3 regions of the Kocuria sp. NPDC057446 genome follow, and region 2 is predicted to be linked to each of the others. Evidence: riboswitches for the same ligand, from Rfam matches in the RefSeq annotation. Region 2 holds a riboswitch; each other region holds the start of a gene.
What was found. Region 2 has a riboswitch for S-adenosylmethionine ahead of ACFU0Y_RS13755 (methylenetetrahydrofolate reductase). Riboswitches for the same ligand answer to the same signal wherever they lie in the genome.

Region 1: another riboswitch for S-adenosylmethionine. It lies ahead of ACFU0Y_RS00290 (O-acetylhomoserine aminocarboxypropyltransferase/cysteine synthase family protein); the one in region 2 lies ahead of ACFU0Y_RS13755 (methylenetetrahydrofolate reductase).
Region 3: another riboswitch for S-adenosylmethionine. It lies ahead of ACFU0Y_RS02850 (O-acetylhomoserine aminocarboxypropyltransferase/cysteine synthase family protein); the one in region 2 lies ahead of ACFU0Y_RS13755 (methylenetetrahydrofolate reductase).

The regions. Positions count from the first base shown of each region.
Region 1 is NZ_JBHVDI010000001.1:56,933-62,094, reverse strand. It holds gene ACFU0Y_RS00295 (beta-glucoside-specific PTS transporter subunit IIABC) at 1-1,222, opposite strand, end outside; SAM riboswitch class I at 2,056-2,168, shown strand; gene ACFU0Y_RS00290 (O-acetylhomoserine aminocarboxypropyltransferase/cysteine synthase family protein) at 2,174-3,478, shown strand; gene ACFU0Y_RS00285 (PLP-dependent transferase) at 3,480-3,782, shown strand; gene ACFU0Y_RS00280 (DUF1852 domain-containing protein) at 3,880-4,899, shown strand; gene ACFU0Y_RS00275 (methionine synthase) at 4,896-5,162, shown strand, end outside.
Region 2 is NZ_JBHVDI010000125.1:1,103-6,264, reverse strand. It holds gene ACFU0Y_RS13770 (ArsR/SmtB family transcription factor) at 1-34, opposite strand, end outside; gene ACFU0Y_RS13765 (hypothetical protein) at 81-1,475, opposite strand; gene ACFU0Y_RS13760 (glycosyltransferase) at 1,472-2,458, opposite strand; SAM riboswitch class I at 2,665-2,773, shown strand; gene ACFU0Y_RS13755 (methylenetetrahydrofolate reductase) at 2,845-3,771, shown strand; gene metE (5-methyltetrahydropteroyltriglutamate--homocysteine S-methyltransferase) at 3,828-5,162, shown strand, end outside.
Region 3 is NZ_JBHVDI010000011.1:19,746-24,907, reverse strand. It holds gene ACFU0Y_RS02865 (alpha-ketoacid dehydrogenase subunit beta) at 1-634, opposite strand, end outside; gene ACFU0Y_RS02860 (thiamine pyrophosphate-dependent enzyme) at 631-1,806, opposite strand; gene ACFU0Y_RS02855 (Lrp/AsnC family transcriptional regulator) at 2,049-2,501, shown strand; SAM riboswitch class IV at 2,590-2,723, shown strand; gene ACFU0Y_RS02850 (O-acetylhomoserine aminocarboxypropyltransferase/cysteine synthase family protein) at 2,748-4,076, shown strand; gene ACFU0Y_RS02845 (cystathionine gamma-synthase) at 4,085-5,162, shown strand, end outside.

The DNA.
Region 1 (5,162 bases), on a different contig from region 2:
AGTTGGCCGCGCTGCCGCCGGAGGCCGCGATGGCCCCGCCGATGACACCGCCGGCGATGCCGAAGTAGAAGGGCTTCTTCAGCGGCAGGTTCACACCGTAGATGCCCGGCTCGGTGATCCCGGCCAGGAACCCGGACAGGGCGGCCGGGCCGGCGACCTGACGACGGGCGGCGTTGCGGGTGCGGAAGAACACGGCCAGGGTCGCGGCGGCCTGGGCGAGCACGGCGGCGAGCAGCGGACCCGTCAGCAGGGAGTAGCCCTGGGTGGCGAGGTCGTTGGTCATGATCGGGACGAAACCCCAGTGCAGGCCGAAGAGCACGAAGACCTGCCAGAACCCGCCCATGATCGCCCCAGCCAGCCAGGGAGCGAAGCCGAAGGTGGCGTTGACACCGGAAGAGATGGCCTGCGCGGCGTAGGTCGTCACCGGCCCGACGGTCATGAGGATGAGGGGGACCATGACGAGGATGGTCAGCAGCGGGGTGCTGAAGTTGCGCAGCGCCGCGGGCAGGATCTTGTTCAGGAACCGCTCGAGGTAGCCCTGCAGCCAGACCGCGACGATGATCGGGATCACCGAGCTGGTGTAGCTCATCATCACCACCGGCAGACCCGCGAAGGCCACGGGGGCCCCGGCCGCAGCCAATTCCACGATCGAGGGGTAGACCAAAGCGCCGGCGATGGCCATGGAAGTGAACTGGTTGGTCTTGAACCGCCGGGCGGCGGTGACCGCCAGGAACAGCGGCAGGAAGTAGAAGATCGAGTCGGCAGCCGCAGCCAGGATGACGTAGGTCTGGGACTCGGCGTTGAGCCAGCCGAACTGGGTCGCCATGCTCAGGAACGCCTTGAGCAGCCCGGCCCCGGCCAGCGGCCACAGGATCGGCAAGAAGATCGAGGAGATCAGGTTGATGAACCGGTTGAAGAGGTTCCCGCCCGGCGCTTCGTCACCGCCAGTGGAGGCTTCGTCGCCGGTGAGCTTGGTGATTTTGCCCAGCTCGGCGTGGACGTGCGGCACGTTGTCGCCGATGACGACCTGGTACTGGCCCCCGGCCTGCATCACGGCGATCACCCCGGGGAGCTTCTCGATGGCGGCCTTGTCCGCCTTGGACTCGTCGCGCAGTTTCAGGCGCAAGCGCGTTGCGCAGTGGGTGGCGGAAACGATGTTCTCCTCGCCGCCGACCTCCTGCAGAATCCCCTCGGCCAACGACCGGTAGTCCACAACAGCCATGACAGGCCTTTCTTTCCGATTTTGGGCACAAAAAAAGACCCAAGCCGCACCGTCAGGTGCGTCTCAGGTCTTGCCCCGTGTCCGGGTAACAATCCTCCAGGCGTAAACCGCCTGCTTGGATCAAAGTACGGGTGACGGGGCTCATACGCAAGACGTGACGAATGTTTCACGCACGCGCAAGGGCTTCGGTCAGGGTCACCACCTTCCACTGATCGGCGGCCATCCTGGAACCAGGCCGTCTTGCTCCAGGCTCCGAGCGTTGCACAAGGAGGAGGGTCCTTGACGGTCATCCCGCCGCCTGGTGCCGATGGATTGATAGCACTTTCAGGGCCGCCCGAACTGCTGCTGGTTGCCCCCGGGGCAACGGATCCCAGCGCGGCTCCGTCTCCTCCGCTTTACATATGGCCAGTTAGCGGTGGACCGTGCTGCGGTAGAGGTTGGTCATACGCCGCGGGTTGCCACGGTCGAAGAGCGGGGCCCGGGAGAGCCCTCCTGTGGTGCCGGAGGACGAATCCGATGGCTCCGTGCACGGTGCCCGGGATCCGGTTGACGCCGTTCACCACGACGTTGATGACGCCGCCCCCAGGCGTGCGTCATCTTCTCCGCGCACAACGCCCTCGACGACGCACTGGTCTTCCGTCGGGACATCACTGAGCCCACGATGAGGGCCGGGCGGCTGGCCGTCACAACCTGTCACAAACCCGGCCCGACGTCGGCCGAAGCGGCCGAGCGCGACCGCCCGGCCCGAATATGTCCCGACGTGTGGTTTTGTGACAACCGACCCCACCGTCCGTTGGACTATAGAGCCGTCCATCGAGTGGGATGAGCGCACCACACCATCCAGAGCGGCCGAGAGATCTGGCTCGACGACGCCGCAGCAACCAGTCAGCCGACCCTGGGACACCGGGACCGGCGGGCACGGTGCTACCGCCAGGACCGATGGAGGATCGAATGAATCACCACGCCACCCAACAGGTCCACGCCGGCTACGAGCCCGAGGCCCCCTATTGGCCGGTGGCCGTGCCCATCCACCAGACGGCGGCCTACCGCTTCCCCGATCACGCCACGGCCGCCTCGATGTTCCGGCTGGAGACCCCCGGGTTCACCTACAGCCGCACGGGCAACCCCACGGTCGCCGTGTTCGAGAACCGACTGGCGGCCCTGGAGGGCGGGATCGGGGCCATCGGCACCGCCACGGGACAAGCCGCCGTCGCGCTGTCCCTGCTGACCCTGCTCCACGGCGGCAAGCACTTGGTCGTCTCCAGCCAGCTCTACGGCGGGACGGTGGACCTGCTGACGGACACCTTCGCCGACTTCGGCATCGAGGTCACTTTCGCCGACCCGGCCGACCCGCAGGCTTGGGGCGCGGCGATCCGGCCGGACACCCGCGCGTTCTTCCTGGAGTCCATCACCAACCCGCTGGCCACCGTGCCGGACCTGCCGGCGCTGGCGGACATCGCCCACGCCTCCGGGGTCCCGGTCGTGGTGGACAGCACCTTGGCGACGCCGGTCCTGTACCGGCCACTGGAACATGGTGCCGACGTGGTGGTGCACTCCGCCACGAAGTTCATCGGCGGGCACGGGGCCGTCCTCGGCGGGGCGATCGTGGACGGCGGCACCTTCGACTACGGCGCAGCCCCGGAGCGGTGGCCCCAACTGACCCGGCCCAAGGCCCGCTACGGCGGACAGGCACTCATCGACCGGCACGGCCGCGGCGCCTACCTGGCGCTGGCGCGCAGCAAGTTCCTGCACGACCTCGGCCCTTCCCTCGCCCCGGCCAGCGCCGCCCAGTTCATCCAGGGCCTGGAGACCCTCGCCGTCCGCATCGCCCGGCAGGAGGAGACCGCGCGAACGGTCGCCGAGCACTTGGCCCGGCACCCCACCGTCGGGCTCGTCCACCACCCGGCGATCCCCGGGCACCCCAGCGCCGCCCTCGCCGAGAGGGACTTCCCGCACGGCACCGGCTCGGTGTTCTCCTTCGACCTGGCCGCCGGCCCCGAGGCCATCGGCCCGTTCATCGACGCTCTGGAGCTGTTCCAGCTCGTGGCCAACATCGGGGACGTGCGCTCCCTGGTCAGCCATCCGGCGACCATGACGCACTGCCGGCTCACCCCCAACCAACGCCGGGCCGCGGGCATCACTGAGACCACGATCCGGCTGTCCATCGGACTGGAGTGTCCCGAGGACCTGATCGCCGACCTCGACCGGGCGCTGGCCACCGTACCGGCCTCGGCCCTGACCGGGGAGGCGCGCTGAGATGACCCTCCTGAACGACACAGCACAGACGGACACTGCGCCGACGGCCCGTCGGGGCTTCAACACGATAGCGGTCGCCGGCCAGGCACCGGACCCGCTGACCGGGGCGGTCGTGCCGCCGATGTACCAGACCAGCACCTTCGTGCAGGACGGCATCAACGTGCTGCGCGGCGGCCACGAGTACAGCCGGGGGTCCAACCCGACCCGGACCGGTCAGCGCCGCGTCACCGCCGCGGCCCGCGCGGCCCGGAGGCCCGGATCGACGTCGTCTGGGCAGCGCCGGGGGTGCCAGGAGCATGACTGAGGCGACTTTCGGGAGGGCAGTGCACGAGCAGCAGGGAAGGACGTTCGAGATGAGTACGGACCTGGGAGGCAGGCCCTCGGTCCACAGTGAGGAATCGATGCATCAGACCACCAGGACGAACGACTTCACGTTCGGTATCAGCACGACCCGCTTCGATGAGGACTACTGCCCGTCGTCCAGTTCCCGAGGCACGACGAACTTCGCGAACCTGGCCCGCGGCGAGAACCGTCGGCAGAACCTCCGAAACACCCTGACAATGATCAATAGTCGCTTCAACGACCTGGCCCACTGGGACAATCCCAGCCGGGATCGCTATGCCGTGGAGATCGAGATCGTCTCCGTGGACCTGCACTTCGCCGCCGACGGCGACGACGCGGTGTTCCCCCTGATCGAGGTCCTCGACGTGCAGATCCTCGACACCCTGTCCAATGTGCACATCGACGGGATCGTGGGGAACAACTTCTCGTCCTACCTCCGGGACTATGACTTCAGCGTGGTGCTGCCGGAACACCACGCGAAGGCGTCCCGGTCCAGCACCCCTAATGACTTCGGCGAATTGCACGGGAAGCTCTTCACGCACTTCCTGGACTCCGATGCCTACCGCGAGCGGTTCCCCCAGCCGCCCGTGATCTGCATCAGCGTCTCGAGCACCAAGACGTATCGTCGGCTCGAGAACCACCATCCGATCCTCGGGGTCGAGTATCGGCAGGATGAATCCTCCTTGACGGATCGATACTTCGAGAAGATGGGACTGCGGGTCCGCTACTTCATGCCCCGCGGCGCGGTCGCACCCCTGGCGTTCTATTTCCGGGGCGATCTCCTCAATGACTATTCCAGCCTGGCACTCATCGGTCTCATCAGCACGATGGAAGCGTTCCAGAAGATCTATCGCCCGGAGATCTACAACGCCAATGCGGCGGCTGGTCGGATCTACCGGCCGAGCCTGGAGAGTCGAGACTACTCGGTGACGCAGATCGCCTACGACCGCGAGGAGCGCAGTCAGCTGGCTCTCATGCAGGGGAAGTTCACGGAGGAGCACTTTGTGAAGCCACACCAGACCCTCCTGGAGCAGTGGGCCGCGGCCCACTGCGGACGAGAGACGGAGAATCACCGATGAACACCCTGTTGCCCACCACCATCGTGGGCAGCCTGCCCAAGCCCTCCTGGCTCGCGGAAGGTGAGACGCTGTGGTCCCCTTGGAAGCTGGACGGCGAGGAACTGCGCGAGGGCAAGCGGGATGCGCTGAGCCTGGCCGTGGACGAGCAGCGCCAGGCGGGTATCGACATCGTCAGCGACGGCGAACAGACCCGTCAGCACTTTGTCACCACGTTCATCGAACACCTCAGCGGCGTCGACTTCGAACACCGGAAGACGGTGCGG
Region 2 (5,162 bases):
CCCTGTCGAGGAGGTCGTCGTCGCCGGGATCCACGGTGTTTGTCAACTGATTCCTTGATCAACCTGTTGGTTGTTAAAGGCTAGGGCTCCCGACCGGCCCCGGCAAGGTCCGAGACCGGATCGTGACGGTCGGGTGCCGGCACGGTGTCCTCGTGCTCCGCGCCAGGCGGCGCCGCCCCGGCGGCCGGGCGGGGCCGCAGGGCCGCCGCGAGGCAGGCCGCGGTGCCGACGGCCAGGGCGGCCGCCACCCCGCGGTTGACGAAGAACGCGTGGATCTGGGAGTGGTTGCTGAGCACCGTGTACCAGAAGGGCACGACCAGGGCCGGCAGGGCCAGGACGGCAGCGGTCCCCCACCGGGCGAGACCGCCCCGGTGCAGCGCCAGCCCCAGGCCCACGCCCGCCGCGAGCAGGCAGCCGGTCAGCACGAGCCCCGAGGTGGGCACCACCTCCCACCAGTACGAGAGGTTGCGGCGCACGCCGGCCCCGAACGCGTCGGACACTCCCGCGTGGTCGCCCCCGGTGCGGATCCCCACGTTGCGCCGGACCACCTCCAGGGTGGCCGGGACGCCCAGGAAGGCGCCGGCGATGACCCAGCGCGCGAGCCACGTGACGGCGAAGGCCGCCGGCCAGACCAGACCGCTCACCACCACGGCCACGGCGGTCCCCCGCAGCTCCCCGGCGCGGCACCAGACCGCCGCGCCGACCACGAACGCGGACATCGCCCAGGGCACGGCGGGGGTGGTGAGGAGGTCCACGAAGCAGAACAGGGCCGCGCCGAGCGCCGTCCCGGCGTACGCCGCCCGGGTCGAGCGCCCCGCTCCGAGCGCGGCGAGGGCCACCGACAGGAAGATGAAGGCGATGGAGATCGACTGGCTGAAGGACGTCGAGGGCGTGGACAGCAGGTTGGTCCCCGCCACGTAGGGCAGGGTCAGGGCCAGTGCCACGGCGGTGGAGGTCCGGGCGCGGACCGCGAGGAACGCCCCGCCCAGGGCGAGCACCATGAGGGTGCCCGAGACGATCCGCAGCCCCTCGAGACCGGTCAGCGCCAGCACGGGGCGCGTGAGCACGGTGTAGCCGGCCCAGTACTTGTAGTAGCCGTTGTCCGTGAGCACGGCCCCCTCGGAGATGGCCCGCAGCTGCTCCGGGCCGCCGCCGCAGGTCGCGATCCTGGGCATCCGGACCGCCCGGCTGAAGGCGGACTCCTCGGGGGACGCGCCCAGGCCCGTGCCGGCCACGACGCACTCGGTGAAGGTGTCGGCGGGGCCGCCCATCCGGTCGATCGTCCCGTGCGGGCCGTAGGTGCCGTCCTCGACCGCCGCCAGCAGGTGCTCGACGATGGGCCGGTCCGGCACCGCCTGGCCCACCGTCAGCAGCCCGAACAGGGCGAACTGCAGGACCAGCAGCATTCCCAGGCCCTGGGCCCAGGGCAGCAGGGGGACCAGCCGCGACCGCAGCTCCTCCCGCTCCGTGCTCACGGGAGCCGCTGCCCCGCGCCGCGGGGGCCGGCCCGGTCCGGGGCGTCCTCGCCGCTCCACGGGGGGGCCGGCTGCCGCAGGTAGAACAGCCGGGAGGTCTCCCGGCGGATCTTGGCCTGACCGCTCAGCAGCACGCCCATGAGCAGGAACACCCCGGCGAGGATGACCAGGGAGGCGGCCAGGAACGCCGTCGGGAAGCGGGGCACGAGGCCGGTGCTCGCGAACTCCGCGACCACGGGCAGGCCGAGGACCAGCCCCAGCGCGAACAGTGCCAGCGCGACGGCGCCGGTGACGAGGAGGGGCCGCTCGTGGAAGAGCAGCCGGCCGAAGACGGCCAGGATCCGCAGTCCGTCGTGGTAGGTGCGCAGCTTGCTCTCGCTGCCCTCCGCCCGGTCCCGGAAGCCGACCGGGACCTCGGTCTGCGGCATCCGCGCGTTGACGGCGTGCACGGTGAGCTCCGTCTCGATCTCGAAGCCCCGGGAGAGGCCGGGGAAGGACTTGACGAAGCGGCGCGAGAAGACGCGGTAGCCGCTGAACATGTCGGAGACCTGCCGGCGGAACGCGAAGGTCACGAGGGCGTTGAAGAACCGGTTGCCCGACTCGTGCCCCGAGCGGTAGGCGGTGCTGGTGACCTGCCGGCGCACGCCCACCACGTGGTCGTAGGGCCCGGCCAGCAGCGTCCCGATCAGGGTGGGGACGTCGGCCACGTCGTAGGTGTCGTCGCCGTCGACGAGCACGTAGACGTCGGCGTCGATGTCCGCGAAGGCCCGCCGGACCACGTTGCCCTTGCCCTTCTCGTCCTCGCGGCGCACGTGCGCGCCCGCACGCCGGGCGGCCTCGGCGGTGCCGTCGGTCGAGCAGTTGTCGTAGACGTACACCTCGATGCCGGGCACCGCGGCGTGCAGGTCGGTCACGACCCGTGCGACGGCCGCCTCCTCGTTGTGGCACGGCACGACGGCGACGATGCGGGGGGTGGCGGGCATGGGCACTCGTTCCTGCGGTCCGGGGCGGGGTGACCCGTCCATTATGGCGAGGGCGCGCGGGACGCAGGACCGTGGCCCGCCGCCCGTGCGTCGCCGTGCGTCCGTGTTGCGCCCTGTGACGCCCCCGCCGTCACAGTCGGCGCACCGGCGTCTTCTGCGGTTCCGCACTTGGCAGCACGGCGGGGCAGCCGCTGGAATGGGTCCTGCATCTATCCAGAGCGGCCGAGAGACCTGGCTCGTCGACGCCGCAGCAACCATCCGCGCTCCTCGCCACGGGGCGCGCGGAAACGGTGCTCCCGCCAGGACCGATGGAGCTGTCGCTTCCCTCCCGGGTCCGTCCCGGGACGGTTGCCGCCCTCCCTCGGGGTGACCCTTGGAGGAAGAACGTGACACCACGCCCGACCGCCCGGCCGGCGCCGCCGTCCCTGTCCTACGAGCTCTACCCACCGCGCAGTGCGGCGAGCGCCGACACGCTGCTGCGGACCATCGAGGCGCTCGAGCCCACGTGCCCCGACCACGTGTCGGTGACCTACAGCGGGGACGAGCAGCGCCGGGACAGCTCGCTGGCCCTGCTCGACCACCTCCTGGCCCGCACGAGCCTGCGGCCCCTGGCGCACCTGACGTGCGTCGGCAGCACGCGGGCCGAGCTCGAGCGGACCGTGGCCGCGCTGGTCCGCCGCGGCGTCCGGGGCGTCCTGGCCCTGCGCGGGGACCTGGACCCGGGGGCGGAGCCGGGCGAGCTGCGGCACGCCGGCGAGCTCGTGGAGCTCGTGCGCGAGGTGGAGCAGCGACACACCGCGGCCCTCGCCGCCGGCCGGCTCGCCGTGGGCGTGGCCGCCTATCCGACCCGGCACCCGGAGTCGCCCTCGTTCCGGCACGACGTGGAGGTGCTGCTGGCCAAGCAGCGCTCCGGGGCGGACTTCGCGATCACGCAGGTCTACTTCCGCCCGCAGCGCTACGAGCGCCTCGTGGCGGCGGCGCGGGCGGCCGGGGTGAGCATCCCGATCGTCCCGGGGATCATGCCGGTCACCGACCCGCGGCGGCTGCGGACGCTGTGCCGGCTGGCCGGGCTGGCGCCCCACCCGGGTCTGGCCGCCGCGCTGGAGGACGCGCCCGGGCCCGCCGAGCGGCACCGGGCGGGTGTGGCCTTCGCGGCCAGGCTGGCCCGGGCCGCCCTGGACGCCGGCGCCCCCGGTCTGCACCTGTACACCTTCAACGAGCACCGGGCCGTGCTCGACCTGCTGGAGCACGTGGACCTCCCCCGCGTCCCGCACGTGCCCGTCGCGCTCGAGGACCTGCTGCTCCCGGCGTGAGCACGTCCGTCCGCACCCGTTCCGCACGACCTCTCGACACCTTTCAGGAGATTCCCATGACCACTGTCCCGTTCCCCGCCGCCACCATCACCGGCTACCCCCGGATCGGCCGCCGCCGCGAGCTCAAGAAGGCCCTGGAGGCCTACTGGGCCGGGCGCTCGACCCGCGACGAGCTCGAGTCGGCGGCCGCCGACCTGCAGCTGGCGACCCACCGCCGGCTCGTGCAGCTGGGCCTCGGCGCCCAGGACTCCTCCCTGCCCGCGGCGTTCCCCCTCTACGACCAGGTCCTGGACACCACCGTGGCCCTCGGGGCGGTCCCGTCCCGGTTCGCCGACCTCGCCGACGCCGAGGGCCGGCTCGACCTCGACGCGAGCTTCGTGCTGGCCCGCGGCGACGCCGGACGGGCTCCGCTCGAGCTGACCAAGTGGTTCGACACCAACTACCACTACCTCGTGCCCGAGATCGGCCCCGGCACCCCGTTCCGCGCCACCGCCGACCGGCTCGTGGCCGACGTCCGCCGCGCCGCCGCGCACGGCTTCACCGTCCGACCGGTCCTCGTGGGCCCCGTCTCCTACCTGCTGCTCGCCAAGGCCGACGACGGCGCCCCCGCGGGATTCGAGCCGCTGCAGCGGCTCCCCGAGCTGCTCCCCGTGTACGCGCGGCTGCTCCAGGAGCTCGCCGCGGCCGGCGCCGACTGGGTGCAGCTGGAGGAGCCGGCCCTCGTGGCGGACCAGCACGTCGGCGCCGAGCAGCTCGCCCCGTCCGTGTGGGACGCCTACACGGCCCTGACGGCCGTGACCGGGCGCCCGCAGCTGTTCGTCACCACCTCCTACGGCTCGCCGGGGCCGCTGCTGCACCCGCTGGCCTGCTCCGGGGTGGAGGCCCTGCACCTCGACCTCGTGAAGGGCGAGGCCCCCACGCCCGAGGAGCTGGCGTTCTTCCAGGGCGAGGACTCCGCCGTGCTCGTGGCCGGCGCCGTGGACGGGCACAACGTGTGGCGGGCCGACCTGGCCGGCCGGCTCGAGCAGCTCGCGGAGCTGTCCCGCGGCGGCGCCCAGGTGGCTGTGGCCTCCTCCACGTCCCTGTTCCACGTCCCGCACGACGTGGCCGAGGAGACCCGCCTGGACCCGCAGCTGCGGAGCTGGCTCGCCTTCGCCGACCAGAAGGTCGGCGAGATCGTCACCCTGGCCCGCGGGCTCGCCGCCGGGACGGAGTCGGTCGCCCAGGAGCTGGCCGAGGCGGCCGGGGCCCGCCGCACCCGGCGGGACGCGGCGGGTGTCCGGGACGCGGCCGTCCGCGAGCGCGCCGGGTCGCTCACCGCCACGGACATCGGGCGCTCGGCCGCGGAGGTCCGCCGGGCCGCGCAGGAGGGCCGGGCCTTCACGGCCGCC
Region 3 (5,162 bases), on a different contig from region 2:
GCGAGCCCTGCTCGTAGCGGTCCTTCAGGTCGGCGAGGTCCACGGGGGCCTTGGACCAGTAGAGCTTCTTGGGCTCGAAGAACACCACGGGGTCGTCGGAGTCGATCGCCTCGCGCAGCATCAGGTACGCGTCCTCGACCGTGGCGGGGGTGAAGACCTTCAGCCCCGGGGTGTGCGCGTAGTAGGCCTCGGAGGAGTCGCAGTGGTGCTCCACGCCGCCGATGCCGCCGGCGTAGGGGATCCGGACGACGATCGGCAGGCGCACCGCGCCCCGGGTGCGGTTGTGCATCTTCGCGATGTGCGAGGCGACCTGCTCGAAGGCCGGGTAGGCGAAGGCGTCGAACTGCATCTCGATGACCGGGCGCATCCGGTTCATCGCCATGCCCACGGCCATGCCGGCGATCCCGGACTCGGCCAGCGGGGTGTCGAAGCACCGGGTGCGGCCGAAGCGCTGCGTCAGCCCGTCGGTGATGCGGAAGACGCCGCCGAGGGTGCCGACGTCCTCGCCGAAGACGACGACGGCGGGATCGGCGGCCAGCGCGTCGGCCAGGGCGGTGTTGAGCGCCTGGGCGAAGGTGGCGGGCTTGACCGGCGGGGCCTCGCCGGCCGGGGCGGGGGCGTGCAGGGTGCTCACTGTCCGGTCTCCTCTCGGGCGAGCTCGGCGGCCAGGAACTGCTCCTGCTCGGCGAGCTGCGGGGTCTGCTCGGTGTAGACGTGGCGGAACAGCTCGAGCGGGTCGACCTCCACGTCGGCGTTCATGCCGTCGCGCAGGGCCGTGGCGACGTCCTCGGCGGCGGCGGCGATGCGCTGCTCCGCCGCGTCGTCGAGCACGCCCTCCGCGCCGAGGTAGGCGCGCATCCGGGTCACCGGGTCCTTGGCGATCCACTCCTGCACCTCGGCGTCGTCCCGGTAGCGGGTGGCGTCGTCGGCGTTGGTGTGCGCCTGCATGCGGTAGGTGTGCGCCTCGACGAGGAGGGGCTCGGACTCGGAGCGGGCCAGGTCCACGGCCCGGCGCAGGGTGGCGAGCAGCGCCACGAGGTCGTTGCCGTCCACGCGCTCGCCGGCCATGCCGTAGCCGACCGCCTTGTGGGCGAGGCTCGGGGCGGCGGACTGCTGGGACAGGGGCACGGAGATCGCGTAGCCGTTGTTCTGCACGAAGAACACGACCGGCAGCTTGAACACGGCCGCGAAGTTCAGGGCCTCGTGGAAGTCGCCCTCGCTGGTGGCGCCGTCGCCGCACATCGCCAGGACCACGGTGTCCTCGCCCCGCAGCTTGGCGGCGTGCGCCACGCCCACCGCGTGCAGCAGCTGGGTGGTCAGCGGGGTGGACTGGATGCCCACGCAGTGCTCGTAGGGGTCGTAGCCGCCGTGCCACTCGCCGCGGAAGATCGCCATGACCTGCATCGGGTCCACGCCCTTGGTCATGACCGCCACGGTGTCCCGGTAGGTGGGGAACAGCCAGTCGCCCTCCTCGAGGCACAGGGCGGCCGCCACCTGGCAGGCCTCCTGGCCGTGGCTGGACGGATAGACGGCCATGCGGCCCTGGCGGACCAGCGCGGAGTTCTGGTCGTTGACGCGCCGGCCGACCACCAGCTTCTCGTAGGCCTCCAGCAGGACCTCCCGGGCCGGCAGCGGGTACTCGTGGCCGGGGCCGGTGCCCTGCTCCTCGGGGGCGAGCAGCCGCCCGCTCGGGTCGACCATGCGGATCTCACCGCGGGCCGGGAGCATGTACTGCTCCGGCGTGATGCCGAAGGTCTGGGAGGCCCGGAGGATGGGGTCCTCGGGGGTCTCGACGGTCTGGCTCATGGTGTCCCCTCGGTCGGTCCCCGGTCCGGTCGCGGACCCGGGGAGGCAGGAAGGCTGCTGCAACTCTGTCTCCCCAGTATGCGAACCGGGCATGGTTCGTATCCACAGAACGGGAAAAATGCAGAAGACTGCGCTGGTCACCGCACCGTTCGTGGACGATATGTTCTAGTGTGGCGTGGAGCACACGCATTCGTCCGGCGCGGTCCGGACCCTGCGCCCGATCCACCCCGAAGGAGCCCGCCGTGGCCTCGACCCCCGTGCCCCTCGACGAGACCGACCAGAAGATCCTCGCGGAGCTCTCCCGCGACGCGCGGCAGTCGGTGACGGCGATCGCCGCGGCCGTGCACGTCTCCCGCGCCCACGCCTACGCCCGGATCAACCGGCTCCGGGACGAGGGGGTGATCCTGCGCTTCAGCACCGTGATCGACCCGGTGCGGGCGGGTCTGCAGGCCTCCGCCTACGTGACGCTCAAGCTCCAGCAGAACACCTGGCGGGAACTGTGCGCCCAGCTCCGGGCGATCCCCTCCGTGCACCACATCGCCCTGGTGGGCGGGAACTTCGACGTCATGCTCCTGGTGCGGGCCGTGGACACCGTGCACCTGCGGCAGGTCATCTTCGAGCACATCCAGCAGCTGCCCGGCGTGGTGGACACCCAGACGTTCCTGGTCTTCGAGGACATCGACACCCGCGCCTGACGCGCACGGCCGACGTCACGATCCGTCACGGTCGTCATCTTCCGTCGCGGAGGGACACCCACTACCTCTGCGCATAGTGTTGGTCCAGCTTCACGAGACGTGACCGCCAAGCTCCGACTGGGTCACGCACCAACCCCATGCTCATTGGGTGGTTCGGATGAGGAAGCGGCCTGCATCCTCCGCGGCGCCCCACCGGGGGACCGCGGCCGTCCGGTGCGGGTAAGAGCAAGGCACAGGAGCAGCGCCATGTCCATCCCCGTCACCGACCACGACCTCGCGACCCGGCAGATCCACGCCGGCACCTCCGACCCGGTCGTCCAGCGCACCCTGACGGTGCCGATCTACCAGACCGCGGCCTTCGAGTTCCCGGACTACGAGGCGGCCCGGCAGATGTTCGCCCAGACCCGGGCGGGCTTCACCTACACGCGCACCGGCAACCCCACGGTGGCCGTGCTCGAGCAGCGGATCAGCGACCTCGAGGGCGGCACGGGCGCGGTGGCGACAGGCTCCGGGCAGTCCGCCGTGGCCGTGGCGCTGCTGGCCCTGCTCGGTCAGGGCGCCGGCAAGCACCTCGTGGCCTCCGAGAAGCTCTACGGCGGCACGGTGGACCTGCTCACCGACTCCTTCGCGGACTGCGGCATCGAGGTCTCCTTCGTGGACCCGACCGCCCCAGGGGCGTGGGCCGCGGCCGTGCGCCCCGACACCCGCGCGTTCCTGCTCGAGTCCATCGGCAACCCGCTGGCCACCCTCCCGGACCTGCCCGGGATCGCCGATGTCGCCCGGGCCGCCGGGGTGCCCGTCGTCGTCGACAACACCCTCGCGTCCCCGGCCCTGTACCGGCCGCTGGAGAAGGGCGCCGACATCGTGGTGCACTCCGCCACGAAGTTCCTGGGCGGGCACGGCAACGCGCTCGCCGGGGCGGTCGTGGACGGCGGGACCTTCGACTGGTCCGCCCGGCCCGGGAAGTGGCCGCAGTTCACCCGGGCCCGCGCCCGCTGGGGCGGGCAGAGCCTCGTCGAGAAGTGCGCCGCGGCCAGCCCCTACCTGCACCTGGTCCGAGCCAAGTACGTGCACGACCTCGGCACCACGCTGTCCCCGTTCAACGCCGCCCAGATCCTGCAGGGCACCGAGACCCTCGACCTGCGCGTGAGCCGCCACACGGCCTCGGCGCTGACGGTGGCCGAGTTCCTGACCGGGCACCCCGCCGTCGCCCGCGTGCACCACCCCGGCGTGCCCGGCGACCCCGGCGCCGGCATCGCGGCCCGGGACTTCCCGCGCGGGACCGGCTCCGTGTTCTCCTTCGACCTCGCCGCCCCGGACGACGCCGTGGGGCCGTTCATCGACGCGCTGCGGCTGTTCAAGCTGGTCGCCAACGTCGGGGACACCCGCAGCCTCGTGGCCCACCCGGCGGCGATGACGCACTGCCGCCTGACCCCCGAGCAGCGCCGGGCCGGCGGGATCGCCGAGACCACGATCCGGCTGTCGATCGGCCTCGAGTCCCCCCAGGACCTCGTGGCCGACCTCGGCCGGGCCCTCGACACCGTCGCCACCACCGTCCAGACCTCCCGGAAGTGAGACCCGCCATGACGTCCGCCACCGAGCCCCGCACCCGCCACCGGGGCTTCACCACCACCGCCGTCCACGCCGGACAGGAGCCCGATCCGCTGACCGGGGCGGTCATCCCGCCGATCTACCAGACCTCCACGTTCGCCCAGGACGGGATCAACGTGCTGCGCGCCGGGCACGAGTACAGCCGCGGCTCCAACCCCACCCGCAGCGGTTTCGAGGAGCAGCTCGCGGCCCTGGAGCGCGGCGAGCGCGGGTTCGCCTTCGCCTCGGGGATCGCCGCCGAGGACGCCCTGCTGCGCGCGGTGCTGCGCCCGGGCGACCACATCGTGCTCGGCGCCGACGGCTACGGCGGCACCAACCGGCTGATCACCAGGGTGCTCGCCCCGTGGGACATCGGGCACACACCCGTGGAGATCACGGACCTCGGCGCCGTCCGGGCGGCCGTGCGGACCGGCACCACGAAGGTCCTGTGGCTCGAGACGCCGTCCAACCCGCTGCTCGGCATCGCCGACGTCGCCGCCTGGGCGCAGCTGGCCCGGGACGCCGGGGCGCTGCTCGTCGTCGACAACACCTTCGCGTCCCCGTACCTGCAGAACCCCCTGGAGCTCGGCGCGCACGCCGTGGTGCACTCCACCACCAAGTACATCGGCGGGCACTCCGACGTGCTCGGCGGCGCCGTGGTCGTCGGGGCGGCCGAGTGGAGCGGGGCCCCGCTCGCCGAGGCCGTCGGCTTCCAGCAGTTCGCCGCCGGCGCCGTGGCCGGTCCCCAGGACAGCTACCTGGCCGCCCGCGGGCTCAAGACCCTGAGCCTGCGGATGGAGCGCCACCAGGACAACGCGCAGCGGATCGCCGAGTGGCTCCTGGAGCGCCCCGAGGTCGCCCAGGTGCTCTACCCCGGGCTGCCCGAGCACCCCGGTCACGCGCTCGCCGCCGCGCAGATGCGCGGCTTCGGCGGCATGGTCTCCTTCCGCCTGGCCGGCGGGGAGGCCGCGGCCCGCGCGGTGGCGGAGGGCACGCGGCTGTACTCGCTGTCGGTGAGCCTCGGCGGGGTGGAGTCCCTGATCTGCTACCCCTCCGAGATGACGCACGCCT